Regions from separate parts of the Fundicoccus sp. Sow4_F4 genome, predicted to be linked through region 3. Evidence: riboswitches for the same ligand, from Rfam matches in the RefSeq annotation. Region 3 holds a riboswitch; each other region holds the start of a gene.
What was found. A riboswitch is a leader RNA that binds a small molecule or an ion and turns the genes downstream of it on or off. The one in region 3 is predicted to bind cobalamin.
Positions count from the first base shown of each region.

Region 1 (4,691 bases), on a different contig from region 3:
CACCAATAAACTGATTGTTTCGAAAGACTGAGCGCGTCAGATTTAAATTTTTTTCCCTAGTGATGGGATCTTCAATCATGCGCCAGACGATTTGTCCACGTTTTTCGATCGTATCTTGATACCAAGCTGTTGAAGTAATAGCCGGGGTGACTGGATGGAAGCCGACACTACTCAAGAGGGTAGGATTATCCGTATAAAAACGTAAATAATCTATTTCAGGATAATATTTTATATAGTCGGAAAACTGACTGTAATTTTCATAGGTTTGCACAACGTCATAGATATTCTGAAACTGGGTCCCGACAATTTGAGCAAGTCGCTCATCTTGGTAAATCCAGTCAGAGACGCGGATGATTAATTCAAAGGTTCTAATTAAATCATTCGTTGTCCGAATGGTATTCTGTTCGATTTCTTCAATTTTCGTATCGATCTGATTCGAGCGGATTTCAACACTGATATAATAGCCTACCAGAATAATGGGTATAAAAAGCAGCCCTACATAAATCAAGTAGAGTCGCTTCTTAATTGTGTTCATTTGAAAAAACTGTTTGATTTTCATTATACTTCAACCCCTGATTGTGCTGCTTTTTACCACGTATGAGTTATCCGAGAAAGTATATACTTTAATGTATCCGTTAACAACATTGTGCCTGAATTTTTTTCTTTTGTAAAGATTGACTCATTCGTTATGCCTTTGAGAAAACAAAAAGCACCCATTGAAAGTCTATGCGTCAATGAGTGCTTTTGATGATGGATTTTGCCTACACGGCCTTTCGGCCATTCATTATGAGTTGATCTGTTCGGTCCTGTTGAAACTTAATCGAGTGACAAGCCACTGTGCTTTTTAATTAAGGGTACCAGAATTGGTTCCAAGATTAAGAAGAAGGCAGCATTTCCAGCAGCATGTAACAGATCAAAGGATAGGCCTTGTAAATAATAGACCCAGAAATTAGCAATGCCGAATAATCTAGCATCGATTATTGAAATAACAAAGCCGTACAGCAAACCTGTCAGAAAAGCAAAAGCAATAAACAGGCCACGTTTCAGTAGTGGCTGTAGGCGGTTTGATCGGTAGACCGGTCGCAAACAACCCGTCACTAATATAACGACTGTAAACGCAATAAATTGTGACATTGTCCAAGGACCCATCCCTAGAAACATATTGGATAGTAACAAGGACAATAAAGCGACAACCAGCCCGTCAACAGTCCCCATCACTAGCGCAATCAGTAAGAGAATCGTCGTCATTGGCTGAACATTAGGGATAAACTGGAAGAGCAAGCGCCCAACATGACTCATGGCGGTTAGGGCAGCTAAGACAGCAATTCTTTGAACGCTAAAGTATTTTCTTGGTTTTATTCGAAGGCCTCTAGTTTCCATTCAATTAAGTCACCTGCTTGTAATTCAGTTTCTGCCGCACCGGTTTCGCCCATTGCACCGTTGACATCAAACATCCACCATTTGCCTGCATCTTCATCTTGTTCTACGCCATTAATGGCTGAGATAAAGCCGCCGTCTTCTGTGATAGCATAATGTTCTTTCATCACATCTAATAACAGTGCACCTTCTTCGACTTCGACTACTTGTTCACCGTCTGTAATTAATTCGCCATCTTCCGTTACGGACACTGTGACCTCAACTAAGTCAGCATCTGTTTCTGAACTCGCAAGCTCTGAGCTGACCTCGCTTTCAACGACACTTGTCGCTGTATCAGCTGACGTGTCAACTTGGGGTTCTGCAACCTCTTGACCACACGCTGCTAAGACAAAAGATGCTGATAAAAGTAATAACCATTTTTTCATAAATAATTCCTCCTTAGTAAACTTAAGCTTTGATAGAAGCCAATTATTTGCTAAAACAGCGACACAAGCAGAGCTATCTGAGATGTTTTTCATCCAGTCTATAAAAAACAGCCATACCTTGTATGCAAAAAAACAGCCTATGTACCCCTACATAGACTGCTGCACGATTCTATTCTGCCTCGGAATAGTCATCGCAAAAATTAGCAAACTGAAAGAAAGATCTGACTACATGTTGTCACATGATTACAGTGGCGGGACCGTGTTGGAATTGAACCAAACTTCCATCTTTCAGCTGTCTTTGAACGGTAATTCTATCTCAATTTATCTTAGGTCAAACGCTCGTTTATTTCAAGTCTTGACAGAAAGAAGTAAGGAAAATTTAACAGCTACTTCAAGCTTGCCACTTGATGCTGAGTGTTTGAACGAGGCCCAATAAAGCGAACAGGATATTGCCTAGTAAGCTAAGTAAAACGATGCCCGCATACAAGGCAATATAATCCGATTTGAACCAACTCGTCATAATAAAATAGCCCAAACCCCACTGGGTGACATAATTTTCTACGAAAAATAACGTTGCCATGCTTGTCCCCAATGTTAATTTTAAGGCCGTCAATAATTCTGGTGCCACACATGGTAAAATAATATACCTCAAAGTCTGCCAAGCATTAAAGCCAAATTGCCGGGCTTGTTGCAAGTAACTTTTTGGCAAATATTTGACTGTATCACGCAAAGGAATGTAAATATAAAACGCTGCTACTGCAATCATTAAGGCGACTTTTGACAGCTCACCTAAGCCTAATAAGAGTAAAAAGACTGGCAAGAAGGCCACCCGTGGAACTGGATAAAACAAATAGACGATTGGCGTTAACAACCGATCAACAAGAGGGACACTGCCTGCCAGTAAACCCGAGGAGGCGCCAAAGAATAAAGAGCCCGCGACTGACCATAAAATCCGCCACAAGCTAGCTTGAATATGTGGCCACAAGCTCCCGCCAAGCGACTCACGCCACAAATACTCAAATACATGCCAAGGATTTGGCACGATAAATGCCTCCAACATACGGTAAGCGCCATACCAGACAAGCAGGACCATACAAATAGCATAAACCTTAGACAGCATTTGTTTCATCGCTGATTGCCTCCCAAAAGTTGTCGCAGTAACAATTGTTGCTCAAAATAATGGGCCTGTTGCCGGTAATTCTCACTGGCAGCTAAGGGATTCTGTAAACTTTTTATGACGCTGGCTTCTTCCATCACCCACACATTCTGCCCAAGAAAAGCCGCTTCCTCGATACTATGCGTGACCCAAACAATCGTTAGAGAGTGTTTCTTTTGCAAACTAACCAGCAAGTCTTGAATTTTTTCTTTCGTCAAAGCGTCCAGGGCGGAGGTCGGTTCGTCCAAAAATAAATAACTGGCCTCTTTGGCTAGTAATTGCCCTAAGGCCACTCTTTGTTGTTGCCCGCCACTTATTTGGTGAGGATACTTTTGCAGAAGCGACTGAAGCTCCAAAGTCTGCGCCAGCTCTTCGACACGCTCGCTTTGTTCTTTGCGTGTTAACTTTAAGGCCTGCAAGGCTAATCGTAGATTTTTCTCAACCGTATGCCATGGAAATAATTGATAATCTTGAAAGAGCAGCCCCACTTCACTGCTTGATAATGTCGGCTCAAGGCTGCCCGAAGTCAATGGCTGCCAACCCGCCAGTACACGCAATAAACTTGACTTACCACAGCCAGAGGGACCGATAATCACGGTCGTCTGATGCCGCTTGATCTCAACTGTGACGTCATCTAAAATCACGGTCGAACCACTGACTAGTCTTAGGGAATCAGCTTTAATCATTGCTCACGTAGTCTTCAACAACTAACTCATCATAGGACACTGTGATTTCTTGTCCCAACAACTGCTCTAGCCAAACGCGAGCTGCTTTAACATTTTCTTCACTCGGCAGGCGGGTTAGGTGATAGGTTGGTAGCACCAATAAGTCTTGGATGCTCTCATCTAAACCAATGCGTTCAAGCAACAAAGCCTTGACCGCTTCTTCCTGCCCTTCCATCGCTAGAACAGCCGCATTATAGGCTTGGTGGAAGGCAGCCACTTTATCGGCTTCTTCACTTAAGGTCGCTTGATTGAAAATCATCACATTCGGAGAAAAATCGTCCGATTCACTCACTAACAGTTTCTCCAAGCCTTGGGCTTGTGCATTCGACGCCATCGGCTCTGGCAGAACGGCCATGTCCAATTCCCCGGCCAATAACATCTGAATTCTTAACGGAACTTCTGCAATAAACTGTTTATCCAACGCATAATCGCTTAAAAATAAATCGGCCACATAATTCGTGACACTGATTTCCATCAAGCCAATGCTGACGTCTTTTCCGCCATCATACTTGGGTGACACGACCACAGGAAAGACCCCGTCCGTACTGGTCGTAATCGCACCCGCTTCGGGATTATTTTCGATCGCAATTAAAAATTCGACCAAACTCGCCATATAGACATCAATTTGCTGGGCTTGGGCTGACGTTTGTTGATGGGTCGCATTGGTAAATAATTCCACTTGGACATTGATCCCGGCTTCTTCAAACAAACCGTACTCATCCGCCCAGAAAATCGGCGCCGCATCCGTGGCTGGCATGACACCGACTAACAAATCGACAGCCGCTTCATCCTCTGCTTGCGCAGCTACAACTAAATTGCTGGGCAAGAAAGCCCCGAGTAAACACGTACCACACACGAGTAACTTTAATAATTTTGACATCCCATCATTCCTCCAATTTTCTAATGTGATTAGTTTAACATATACGCCTAATCATTGGAATATATTTAATTAAATTTCGAGATAGTCTTTAAAGAAAAACACCCCAAACACAGGCAAAATAGTCCTTT
Region 1 covers NZ_JBQKLQ010000003.1:168,083-172,773, forward strand. Annotated here, with positions in the region: gene ACTQ5J_RS06360 (cache domain-containing sensor histidine kinase) at 1-559, opposite strand, end outside; gene ACTQ5J_RS06365 (ECF transporter S component) at 817-1,380, opposite strand; gene ACTQ5J_RS06370 (DUF4430 domain-containing protein) at 1,356-1,802, opposite strand; adenosylcobalamin (AdoCbl) riboswitch at 1,962-2,112, opposite strand; gene ACTQ5J_RS06375 (ABC transporter permease) at 2,194-2,931, opposite strand; gene ACTQ5J_RS06380 (ABC transporter ATP-binding protein) at 2,928-3,644, opposite strand; gene ACTQ5J_RS06385 (ABC transporter substrate-binding protein) at 3,637-4,563, opposite strand.
Region 1: linked by a shared signal. The riboswitch ahead of ACTQ5J_RS06370 (DUF4430 domain-containing protein) and the one ahead of ACTQ5J_RS05505 (methionine ABC transporter ATP-binding protein) in region 3 are both predicted to bind cobalamin.

Region 2 (4,691 bases), on a different contig from region 3:
CTTGATGTAAACTAACTCCTGGTTCACTATTTCCTTCTAATAAGCAAATGCCAGAATTCGTTACGACTACATCCCAGCCTACATATTTAATTTGCTTCATTTCGTAAACATGATTGGCAACAGACAGCATCTTAGTTTTTATTTCTGGCCAATGTGGCACTGACTGTCCAGTCAATTGCATCCCTGTATCGGGATGTTTTTCATACCAGTTAATAACTCCTTGATGAGGAATCACGGCGGCTTTACCTAATTGTCCCGTGTCAAAGGCAATAGAGAGACTTAAGCCTCTTCTCCGGAAATTGTCCGTCGGCATCGATAGACTGGTTCCAACTCGGAAGACCGAAGCAGCAATAAATGCCTTCTGAGTAAACGGATCAATCATCGTAAGCATTCGAATCGTATTTAACGTCTCAGGAAATAATGCTTGAGCAAATTCTCCTTGTTGAATAAATTCTGAGATAAAGTAATCATCCAAATTATCGAGATAGTCTAAAAACATCGGAGGAGTCATATTTTGGCTATTTCTATGAATTTGTCCATCGGCCCAATAAACAACTGAAACACCCCGGCCTTCAGCACCGTCAATTGGCTTGATGACCAGTTTCACGTTGGGATGCGTGGTCAAATAAGTCAACAAGCCCTCTGAATCTTGCAACTCTTCGTTTCGAGAAATTAGTTGACCGATCTCTTCTCAAAGAAATCCACATGTTTAGTTGCGACCACTTCATCATCAAACCAATCTGTTTTTGCAACTTCCACCTCATCCACTTCGAAAATTCGTTCGAGCCCAATGAATTCAAGTGAATTATTCAGTCGATTTTTAATAAATTCTTCTACTGTATAGCGCGGAATAAAATCCAATTCCCCATCTTCAAAGATCCAATTCAAAACCTCGTGTTCTGAAATATATGCGTCGCGACATAACTCATAAATATCTCGAGCCATCTCTTCATCAAACCACTGGGGTTGCTCATTGCGAATCGTGTTAATGAGATCAATCCCAAACTCCCCATGAAGCTGTTCTTCCTTAGAAGTCGCTTCAATCACATTGGATATTCCACTAAACAGATTTTTGTGTTTATTGAATGCCATAATTATTAGAAATTGGCTGAATAAAGAAATATGTTCAATGAAAGCCGAAAATAATAAAATTGCGATCGTGTAATCCCGGTTGCTACCATTTCTGGCATAATCATTATGTTTCTTCAAATAGTTAACGCGATGGTCAAGTGCAGGTATTTCTTCAATTCGTTCGAATTCACTATTAAGACCTAATAGTTCTAATAGATGGGCATAAGCGTCACTATGATGGACTTCGGATTCTGCAAAGGTAAAGCCAACATTCGCAAGTTCTGGTTTAGGGAGACGCTTATACAAATCCCCCCAGAATTCTTTAACATCTACTTCAATTTGGGCAATGGCTAGCATAGAATTCTTTATCGCGGTCCGCTCATGTGGCTGGACATTAATTTTATAATCATGAATATCACTCGTATAGTTGTATTCCGTATGCAGCCAGTAGGAGTGTTGAATCGCTTCTTTGTATAACGCTAATTCTGGATACTCAAAGGGTTTCAGATTCTTTCGGCCTTTAAAAATATCTGGCTTCCGTTCTTCAATTCGCTCATGGCGATAAAGTATATAAGCCTTGGCGGTCTTAGTAAACAGGTTCAACATGAGCTTTTCTTCGACTAAGTCTTGGATCGTTTCTACATCGAGCGATTCTTGATCAATCCCGTTAATAATATTCTGTGTCACACTTTCGATATTTTCTTCTGTCATTTCTTTAGTTTCATTATTAGCTTTAGTGATCGCGATTTTAATTTTTTCTCTATCAAACTCTACGATATCACCCGTACGTTTTATGACTGTTTTGATCATTGTCTGCTCCTTTATAAGTAATCTAATATATCAATAAACTCACTATATTTAATGAATTCATCATCAATCCTTATGCGTGGTAAAGATGTCATACCACGTGATTGAAGTAATTCAAGGGCTGGTTCATTATGACTGACATTCACTTCACTATAAGTAACTTTTTTCATACCTAACCACTGCTTAAGTAGCTGGCACTGACCACAACCATCTTTGGTGTATAGCTCGACTTTCTTCATGCTGGCCTCCTCTAAAATTTATTACAGGATATTCCTCCAGAAGTTCCTGCACAATTTTAGCCAATAAAAAAGACTATGTACAGAAAGCTCCCAGGCCTTTGTCATAATCTTCAAACTTAAAAAAGGACACAAAATGTCCAAAATAAGCAAACAGATATAAACAAATGTTACAAAACCCTGAGATGTAACAATTATTGTTCATAGATGGAGATCTGACTTGCCATTAAATAATGGCTCACAGTAGCATAGGGACTGTGCTGGATTTACACCAGCTTCACCTTAATCTAGATTTACTGCAAGTCTATTTGACCAACACTGAAATAATTGATTATCTAGACAAGTAAGCAAGAGAAAAACCCGAGATTACATCATCGTAATCTCGGGTTTTTCTAATTTTTAAATTTATTTCTGTCAGTTACTTTATCCGCATCATCATTTTAAGATCTGTATTAATCACGAACGCCCTACCTTTGTACTGATTTTATCATGCTTTACAAACTCGCATCGTGTGCTTCAACAAATAAGTGATAAGGACATGGAAATTTACCTGACCAAATATTACTTACTTAAACTTTCGCTTATAATCGCACTCTTTATCTCACTGTCATACTCCAACAGATAATTTCTATCATCTAGATAAATCATGATATGCCTGTCTGGAATCTTCTCTTGAAATTGCAGTTTAGTCCGCTTGCGACTCGCGAATGAAGGTCGCATCATATTCGGGAATTCCATTAGTGTCACTAACGAATCGTTCGACGGTCATCGTCAAGCCATATTTCTCTCGCAAGGCAATGATTTCATCCATCATCGGGGACTGGTGATGCGCATCGAGTGATGATTGCTTAGCCCATGCATCGATTAAAAGAATTGTTTCTGGTTGGCCAAGTGGCGTGAAGTACTCATAGCGTAAGTTGCCTGTTTGTTGACGAATCCGATCAACTAGTCCTTTTTCTTTCATCTCACGGGCAAATTGCTGGGCCTTATCTGCTTTTCCAGTGTAATAAATATTGATGCTTATCATACTCAAACTCCTTTCTGTAGAATAATTATTCTCCTTTCTGAGATAGAACTTCTTTGAAAAAATTTTTTAGAACAAATACGACTCACTATCCCGCGTTGCCGTAAGATTGTGAGTCGCATTCTAGCATTTGATTAAATAGTTTCGCCGTTTGAGGCAATCACTTGCTTGTACCATTCAAATGATTTTTTCTTCGTACGGTTCAAGCTACCATTACCTGCATCATCGCGGTCCACATAAACGAAGCCATAACGTTTCGACATTTCGCCTGTCGAAGCAGACACAAGATCAATCGGTGCCCAACTCGTGTAGCCCATTAAGTCAACACCATCCAATGTCACAGCATCCCTCATAGCACTGATGTGATCGCGTAGATAATTAATACGGTAATCATCTGCAACATAGCCATTCTCGTCCGGTTTATCAATGGCACCTAAACCATTTTCAACAACGAAAAGTGGTTTTTGGTAGCGGTCATAGATTTCGTTCATCGTCGTACGCAAGCCTAATGGATCAATTGGCCAGCCCCACTCACTGACTTCTAAGTACGGATTTTTTTGACCAACAATAATATTACCTGAGGCCTTTTCGTGCATCTCAATATTATCCGGATGAACGGACATATTTGACGTATAGTATGAGAACGTAATGTAGTCGACCGTGTGTTTGTTCAACAACTCCTTGTCGCCTTCTACAAAAGGAATCACAATACCTTCGCGCTCAAAGGATTTAAGAGCATAGGCTGGGTAAGCTCCACGTGCTTGCACGTCCACGAAGAAATAGTTATTGCGGTTATCCTGCTGGGCTTGGAAAACATCTTTAGGATTGGGTGAAGCTGGATAGAATGTCCCTGCCGCCAACATACTGCCTACCCTAATGTTTGGATCAATCTCGCGAGCAATCTTCGTTGCGAGTGCACTTGCGACCAGTTCATGGTGAATCGCTGAGTATTTCGCTTGCTTTTCATTCTCGCCAGGTTCGAACGTTAGACCCGCACCCATAAATGGTAAATGAAGAATAATGTTAATCTCATTAAAGGTAATCCAGTAACGGACTAGACCTTTGTAACGTGTGAATAAAGCGCGTACTAAGTTCGCATAAAAATCCACAACTTGACGGTTTTTCCAGCCACCATATTCTTTAATTAAATGAATTGGCATATCAAAGTGAGTAATAGTCACTAAAGGCTCGATGTTATGCTTCTTCAGTTCTTTGAAAACATTCTCGTAAAACTTTAGTCCTTCTTCGTTTGGCTCAGCTTCATCTCCCATAGGGAAAATTCGGCTCCAAGCAATACTCATTCTGAACACTTTAAAGCCCATTTCAGCATAAAGAGCGATATCTTCCTTATAGCGGTGGTAGAAATCCACACCAACTTTTGCTGGATAGTGATGTGCCTCATCAAAGGCTAAGTGAAGTTTTTTACCTAAGCCAATTGGGAAACGGTCCTCGCCGTGTGGCATGACATCGACGTTCGCCAAGCCGCGTCCACCTTCATTGTAGCCACCTTCGTACTGGTTAGCAGCTGTAGCGCCACCCCATAGAAAATCTTT
Region 2 covers NZ_JBQKLQ010000005.1:101,877-106,567, forward strand. Annotated here, with positions in the region: gene ACTQ5J_RS08750 (sugar-transfer associated ATP-grasp domain-containing protein) at 1-655, opposite strand, end outside; gene ACTQ5J_RS08755 (ribonucleotide-diphosphate reductase subunit beta) at 673-1,881, opposite strand; gene ACTQ5J_RS08760 (glutaredoxin family protein) at 1,893-2,117, opposite strand; adenosylcobalamin (AdoCbl) riboswitch at 2,275-2,417, opposite strand; gene ACTQ5J_RS08765 (putative quinol monooxygenase) at 2,800-3,141, opposite strand; gene ACTQ5J_RS08770 (6-phospho-beta-glucosidase) at 3,273-4,691, opposite strand, start outside.
Region 2: linked by a shared signal. The riboswitch ahead of ACTQ5J_RS08760 (glutaredoxin family protein) and the one ahead of ACTQ5J_RS05505 (methionine ABC transporter ATP-binding protein) in region 3 are both predicted to bind cobalamin.

Region 3 (4,691 bases):
TGTTATCGGTCATTTCGTTCTATTCTTCTAATTTCAGCCCCCGGACGGTCGAGAATTTTCTCTTGCAGAAAACATCTATGCAAACTTTGGGGATTTTTCTTGGTGGTTTTATTTACTGTCTTTCCTCTTTGTTTTTTATGCGCAATTCAGAGGATGAATATTTAGTTATTTCGGCCTCCATTGCCTTATTGTATGCCCTTGCCTGCGTTTTTTACTTTATAAAGTTTGTTTATAATGTGGCGATATCCGTACAATTGGACCATCTTGTGACGAAATTGTACAAGGAGGCCGAGTCAGTTGCGGATGAAACGATTGATTACTTTCAAGAAATGCCTTTGTTTGATCATCTTCCTCAAATAGACACGCTACACATCTTCACAGTAAAGGCTAACGAGAGTGGTTATGTTGAATATATTAATTTTAATCGACTAGTTGAACTGAGCAAGGAATTCAAAGGCACCATGGTACTACATTTAAGAATAGGAGAGTTTATTTCCACAAATCAGCCGGTCGTCGATTTATACACTAACCGAAAAGTTGAAGATGAATCACAGCTCCAAGCGGCAATAAACCGCACCCTAACTTATGAAGAAAAACCTTCTTCTATGTACGATCCAAATTTTGCTCGAGCTAAATTGATTGAAGTAGCTCTGAGGGCGGTTTCGCCAGGCATTAATGATCCTAATACAGCCATTCATATCTTAAACTACAAGGCTTTGTTGGATTCAAAATTTGCCAGTATACCAGGAAGGTTTGTGTTGATGGGCGAAGACACTGATGAGACATTGTCTTCGGGAGGTAGCGTGATTTATGATTTCAATAATTTTCCAAAAGACTTATATGAAAGTTATTGGCAATTAATTCACTATATGAAGCAAGATATTTCTGGAGTGGTGGCACTGTTTGACTCTTTGTTGACAGTTGCTTATGCTGCACATCCTAAGAAGCTAAACTATATTAAGGATTACAGTAATTATCTGTTTAATCTAACGAGTCCCAATTTCACTGAAAGACTCGATATTCAAAATATCGAGGAACGCCAACATCGGATTCTAGGGATTAACCATCCTGAGCAGGAGCAATGAGCTTGAAACCGAAAACTAGCTGTGTTATTTTTCACTAAGACCTTTACATTTTGGCTGAAAGGTTTATTATATTCTTTGTAGTTCAAAACACAAAGAATGCCGGTTTAGCTCAGTTGGTAGAGCATCGCACTCGTAACGCGGAGGCCGTAGGTTCGATCCCTATAGCCGGCATCACATTAATTTAGAAGGTACATCGAGGTTTAAAACCTGAGATGTACCTTTTTCTGTCTAGTATTTCCCAAAACCAAATCGTCACACATCCATCAGTAAACTTGCAGGAGAAGAAGATGTCGCATTATAATGGAACAACCGTAAAGTAAATCCTAGTCAAAAAAAGAAAGTGAAAAATTGGAAGCAATAGTACAGAAAATCTTAGAGAAACTGAATCATCAAACATATGCTGCCAAAATGACAGCTTGTCACCCGCAAGCCCACCATTTGCCAGCTTTAAAACGAGACATTCAAATGATTCGAAATGGACTAGATTTTTATACCATCGAAACGGAGTATATGGCTAGCTCTTTAATTTCATCAAGCTATCCAATTAGTTTCATCGAGGGCATGAGCATTACATTTTTAGAGTTAGGCTTATTTGATCTATCGATTTATCTATACTGTGATAGCGAAACAGAGCTCAGAAGAAGGGAAAATCGTGATGTCATAGAGCGGGGCGTCAAACTGACTGATTTAAAAGAGTTCCACCCACAGCGGCGAATTCAGTATGAACGGTTTATGCACCCTTACAGCGAACACTTTGATGTCGTGATAAACACGTCTAACAACAATTTTGTGTTAGAAAAATTTGAGGTCTAGTGGTCAAGGTCATATGGTTGTGAAAAGGCAATTCCAACGCGCGATAAAACGTTACGGTGTCTGACACTATACTTTGAGTTAAAGGAATAGAATCAGAATGAATTTTTGCAGTCAAATAAAGTTGGGAGGATAAGCATGATGAGCAATAAAAGTGAGAAAATCAATCCAAAAAGCATCAAGCAAAAGAAAATAGAAGTAGTGGATGGCTACACAATCAAGTACCATGCAAGTGGCGAGACCATCTGGTCAAAAGGCAAAATAGTTGACGACCAACCAGAAGGCTATTGGGAATGGTACCGCATTGATGGCACCATTAAGCGTTCAGGCTACTTTGAAAAAGGAGACCCGGTGGGCGAATGGATTACCTATGATAGCAAAGGTGAACCATATAAAATCACCCAACGTGAAAAAAAGCGAGGCTGAAAGTTTATTCCAGCTCTCTTTCTATGTAAGACAATCTGTCTAATTGTGCTATTAACCTTACTTTATAGAAATCTAAATAACCTATGATTAGCTTAATGAATATGTTGCAATACTACATGTAGTGTTAATGGGCTTAAAATATAGTGTTACAATACAATATATAGTGCCTAATTATTTGGCGGCATCGCAATGCCTTAAAAGGGAATCCAGTTGAAAGCTGGAGCTGCCCCCGCAACTGTTAGTGTGGACGAATCAGTAAACCACTGTATCACCTAGCTGTAGGTTAGGAATACGGGAAGGGCTGTAGTAGGACGAAGCATGAGCCAGGAGACCTGCCAAATAATTTAGTTTCTATTTTTCGGGGATGGAAAAGAAGAAACGATGGAATTCTAATACAGACTCTCTATCGTTTTTTTGCCGTTCATCCATAGATGAGCGGTTTTTATTTGTAAGTAAATGCAGTATTTAGAGGAGGTACATATGTGATTGAATTACGTGATATAGATGTGATTTTTCATGACGATGATCGTGTCGTCACAGCGGTGAAAGATGTTTCGATGGCAGTCGAACAAGGCGAGATCTTTGGAATTGTTGGTTATAGTGGTGCGGGGAAAAGTACGTTAGTGCGGACGATTAACTTGTTACAAAGACCAACTAAAGGAACAGTCAATGTCAATGGACAGAATTTAATGGAGTTAGCACCTAAAGATTTAAGGGAAGCTCGTAAGAAAATTGGGATGATTTTTCAACATTTTAACTTAATGGAATCACGCACGATTTTTGAAAATGTCGCTTTCCCATTAAAAGGCAGCGGATTGAATAAGAAAGAAGTGGCTGCGAAAGTAGCTGAATTGCTCAGCTTAGTTGGTTTGAAAGAAAAAACCGATAATTTCCCTAGCCAATTATCAGGAGGTCAAAAGCAACGGGTTGCGATAGCGCGTGCCCTCGCCAATGATCCAGATGTCCTGTTGTGTGATGAAGCAACAAGCGCCTTGGACCCTGTAATAAAATAAAATTTAAGCTGCAACCTGATTCCGAAACTCCAATGGTGTCAGGTTGTTTAATTTAGATTGGAATCGTGTTTCGTTATAAAACCTGATGTAACTATCGATAGCTTCTACTAATTTTTCATAAGTCAGAAACTTTTTTAAATGGTAACATTCACATTTAAAATGGCTAAAGAAGCTTTCAATAGGCGCATTATCTAACACTTCACCTGTACGCGACATACTCCTAATATATCCTTGTTGTGTCGTAAATTGACGATATTCACCAGAAGTATATTGACTACCGCGATCGCTATGAATTAAAATGCCTGTTTCAGGTGCAACCTGAATTGCTTGATTTAAGGTATCCATCACTAAAACGGTATCATTTTTTAAGCTCACTTGATAGGCAATAATTGAGCCATCATAAAGGTCCTTTATTACACTTAGATACGCTTTCTGACTCATACCAAAGAAGAGATGAGTAATATCTGTGACCCATTTTTCATTGGGTCTATCTGCGCTAAATTCACGATTCAGTCGGTTGGGTTCTATATTACGATAACTCGCTTGAGCACTATACCCCTTTGCGCGGCGAATATGGGACTTCAAGCCCATTAATTGCATTAAGCGGCGAATCCTTTTCAAACTATAATTTCTTGAGTGATAACGATTAATATGTATCTGTACACGACGATAGCCAAAAATCCCCTCATATAATTGGAAGACCCATTCGATTTCAGCCATTAGCCAGGCATTTTCTTGATCTAGTACGGTTTCTTCACGATTTAGCCACTTATAGTAGCCGGACCGTGACACCTCTAATAAATTGCATAATAGGGTAATGGTACAGCCTGTTTCTTCGTGATGCATCTGAATCGCTTTAAACTTAGAATCGTTTCTTACTGCTGTGGCGGTTACCGCCTCCTTTCGATTTCTTTCAACTTTTTTATTAGACCATTCTCTGCTTCTAAATAGGTATTACGACGCTCCAACTCTTTGATTCTCAGTTGAAGAATCTCTTGTTCACTCAGCTTGGATTTCGACTCTAACGTACGGCCACGTCGATCAATTAATGCATCGGGGCCATGCGCTTGATATTTGCGAACCCATTGATAAACTTGTGAATAAGAAACGTTGTACAAATCAGCCATCTTCTGATAATTTTTATCTTCTGCCAGACAGTGTTGTGCAATTTCCAATCGTTCCTGGTGTGTTGTTTTACGCGCTTTAGTCATCGTCGATCTCCCTTTACTAATAGATTTTAAATCCTCACCATTAGTATACTGTTTAATCCACGTTCTTAACACTGAACCATCAGAGATGCCATATTTTTCACAGCATGCCTGTGAACTAAGGTGACCGAATAAATAAGCTTGAACAG
Region 3 covers NZ_JBQKLQ010000002.1:331,878-336,568, reverse strand. Annotated here, with positions in the region: gene ACTQ5J_RS05525 (DUF2254 domain-containing protein) at 1-1,085, shown strand, start outside; tRNA gene ACTQ5J_RS05520 (tRNA-Thr) at 1,184-1,256, shown strand; gene ACTQ5J_RS05515 (phosphoribulokinase) at 1,434-1,898, shown strand; gene ACTQ5J_RS05510 (hypothetical protein) at 2,034-2,321, shown strand; cobalamin riboswitch at 2,481-2,675, shown strand; partial or broken gene ACTQ5J_RS05505 (methionine ABC transporter ATP-binding protein) at 2,804-3,322, shown strand; one part of gene ACTQ5J_RS05500 (IS3 family transposase) at 3,338-4,260, opposite strand; one part of gene ACTQ5J_RS05500 (IS3 family transposase) at 4,260-4,691, opposite strand, start outside.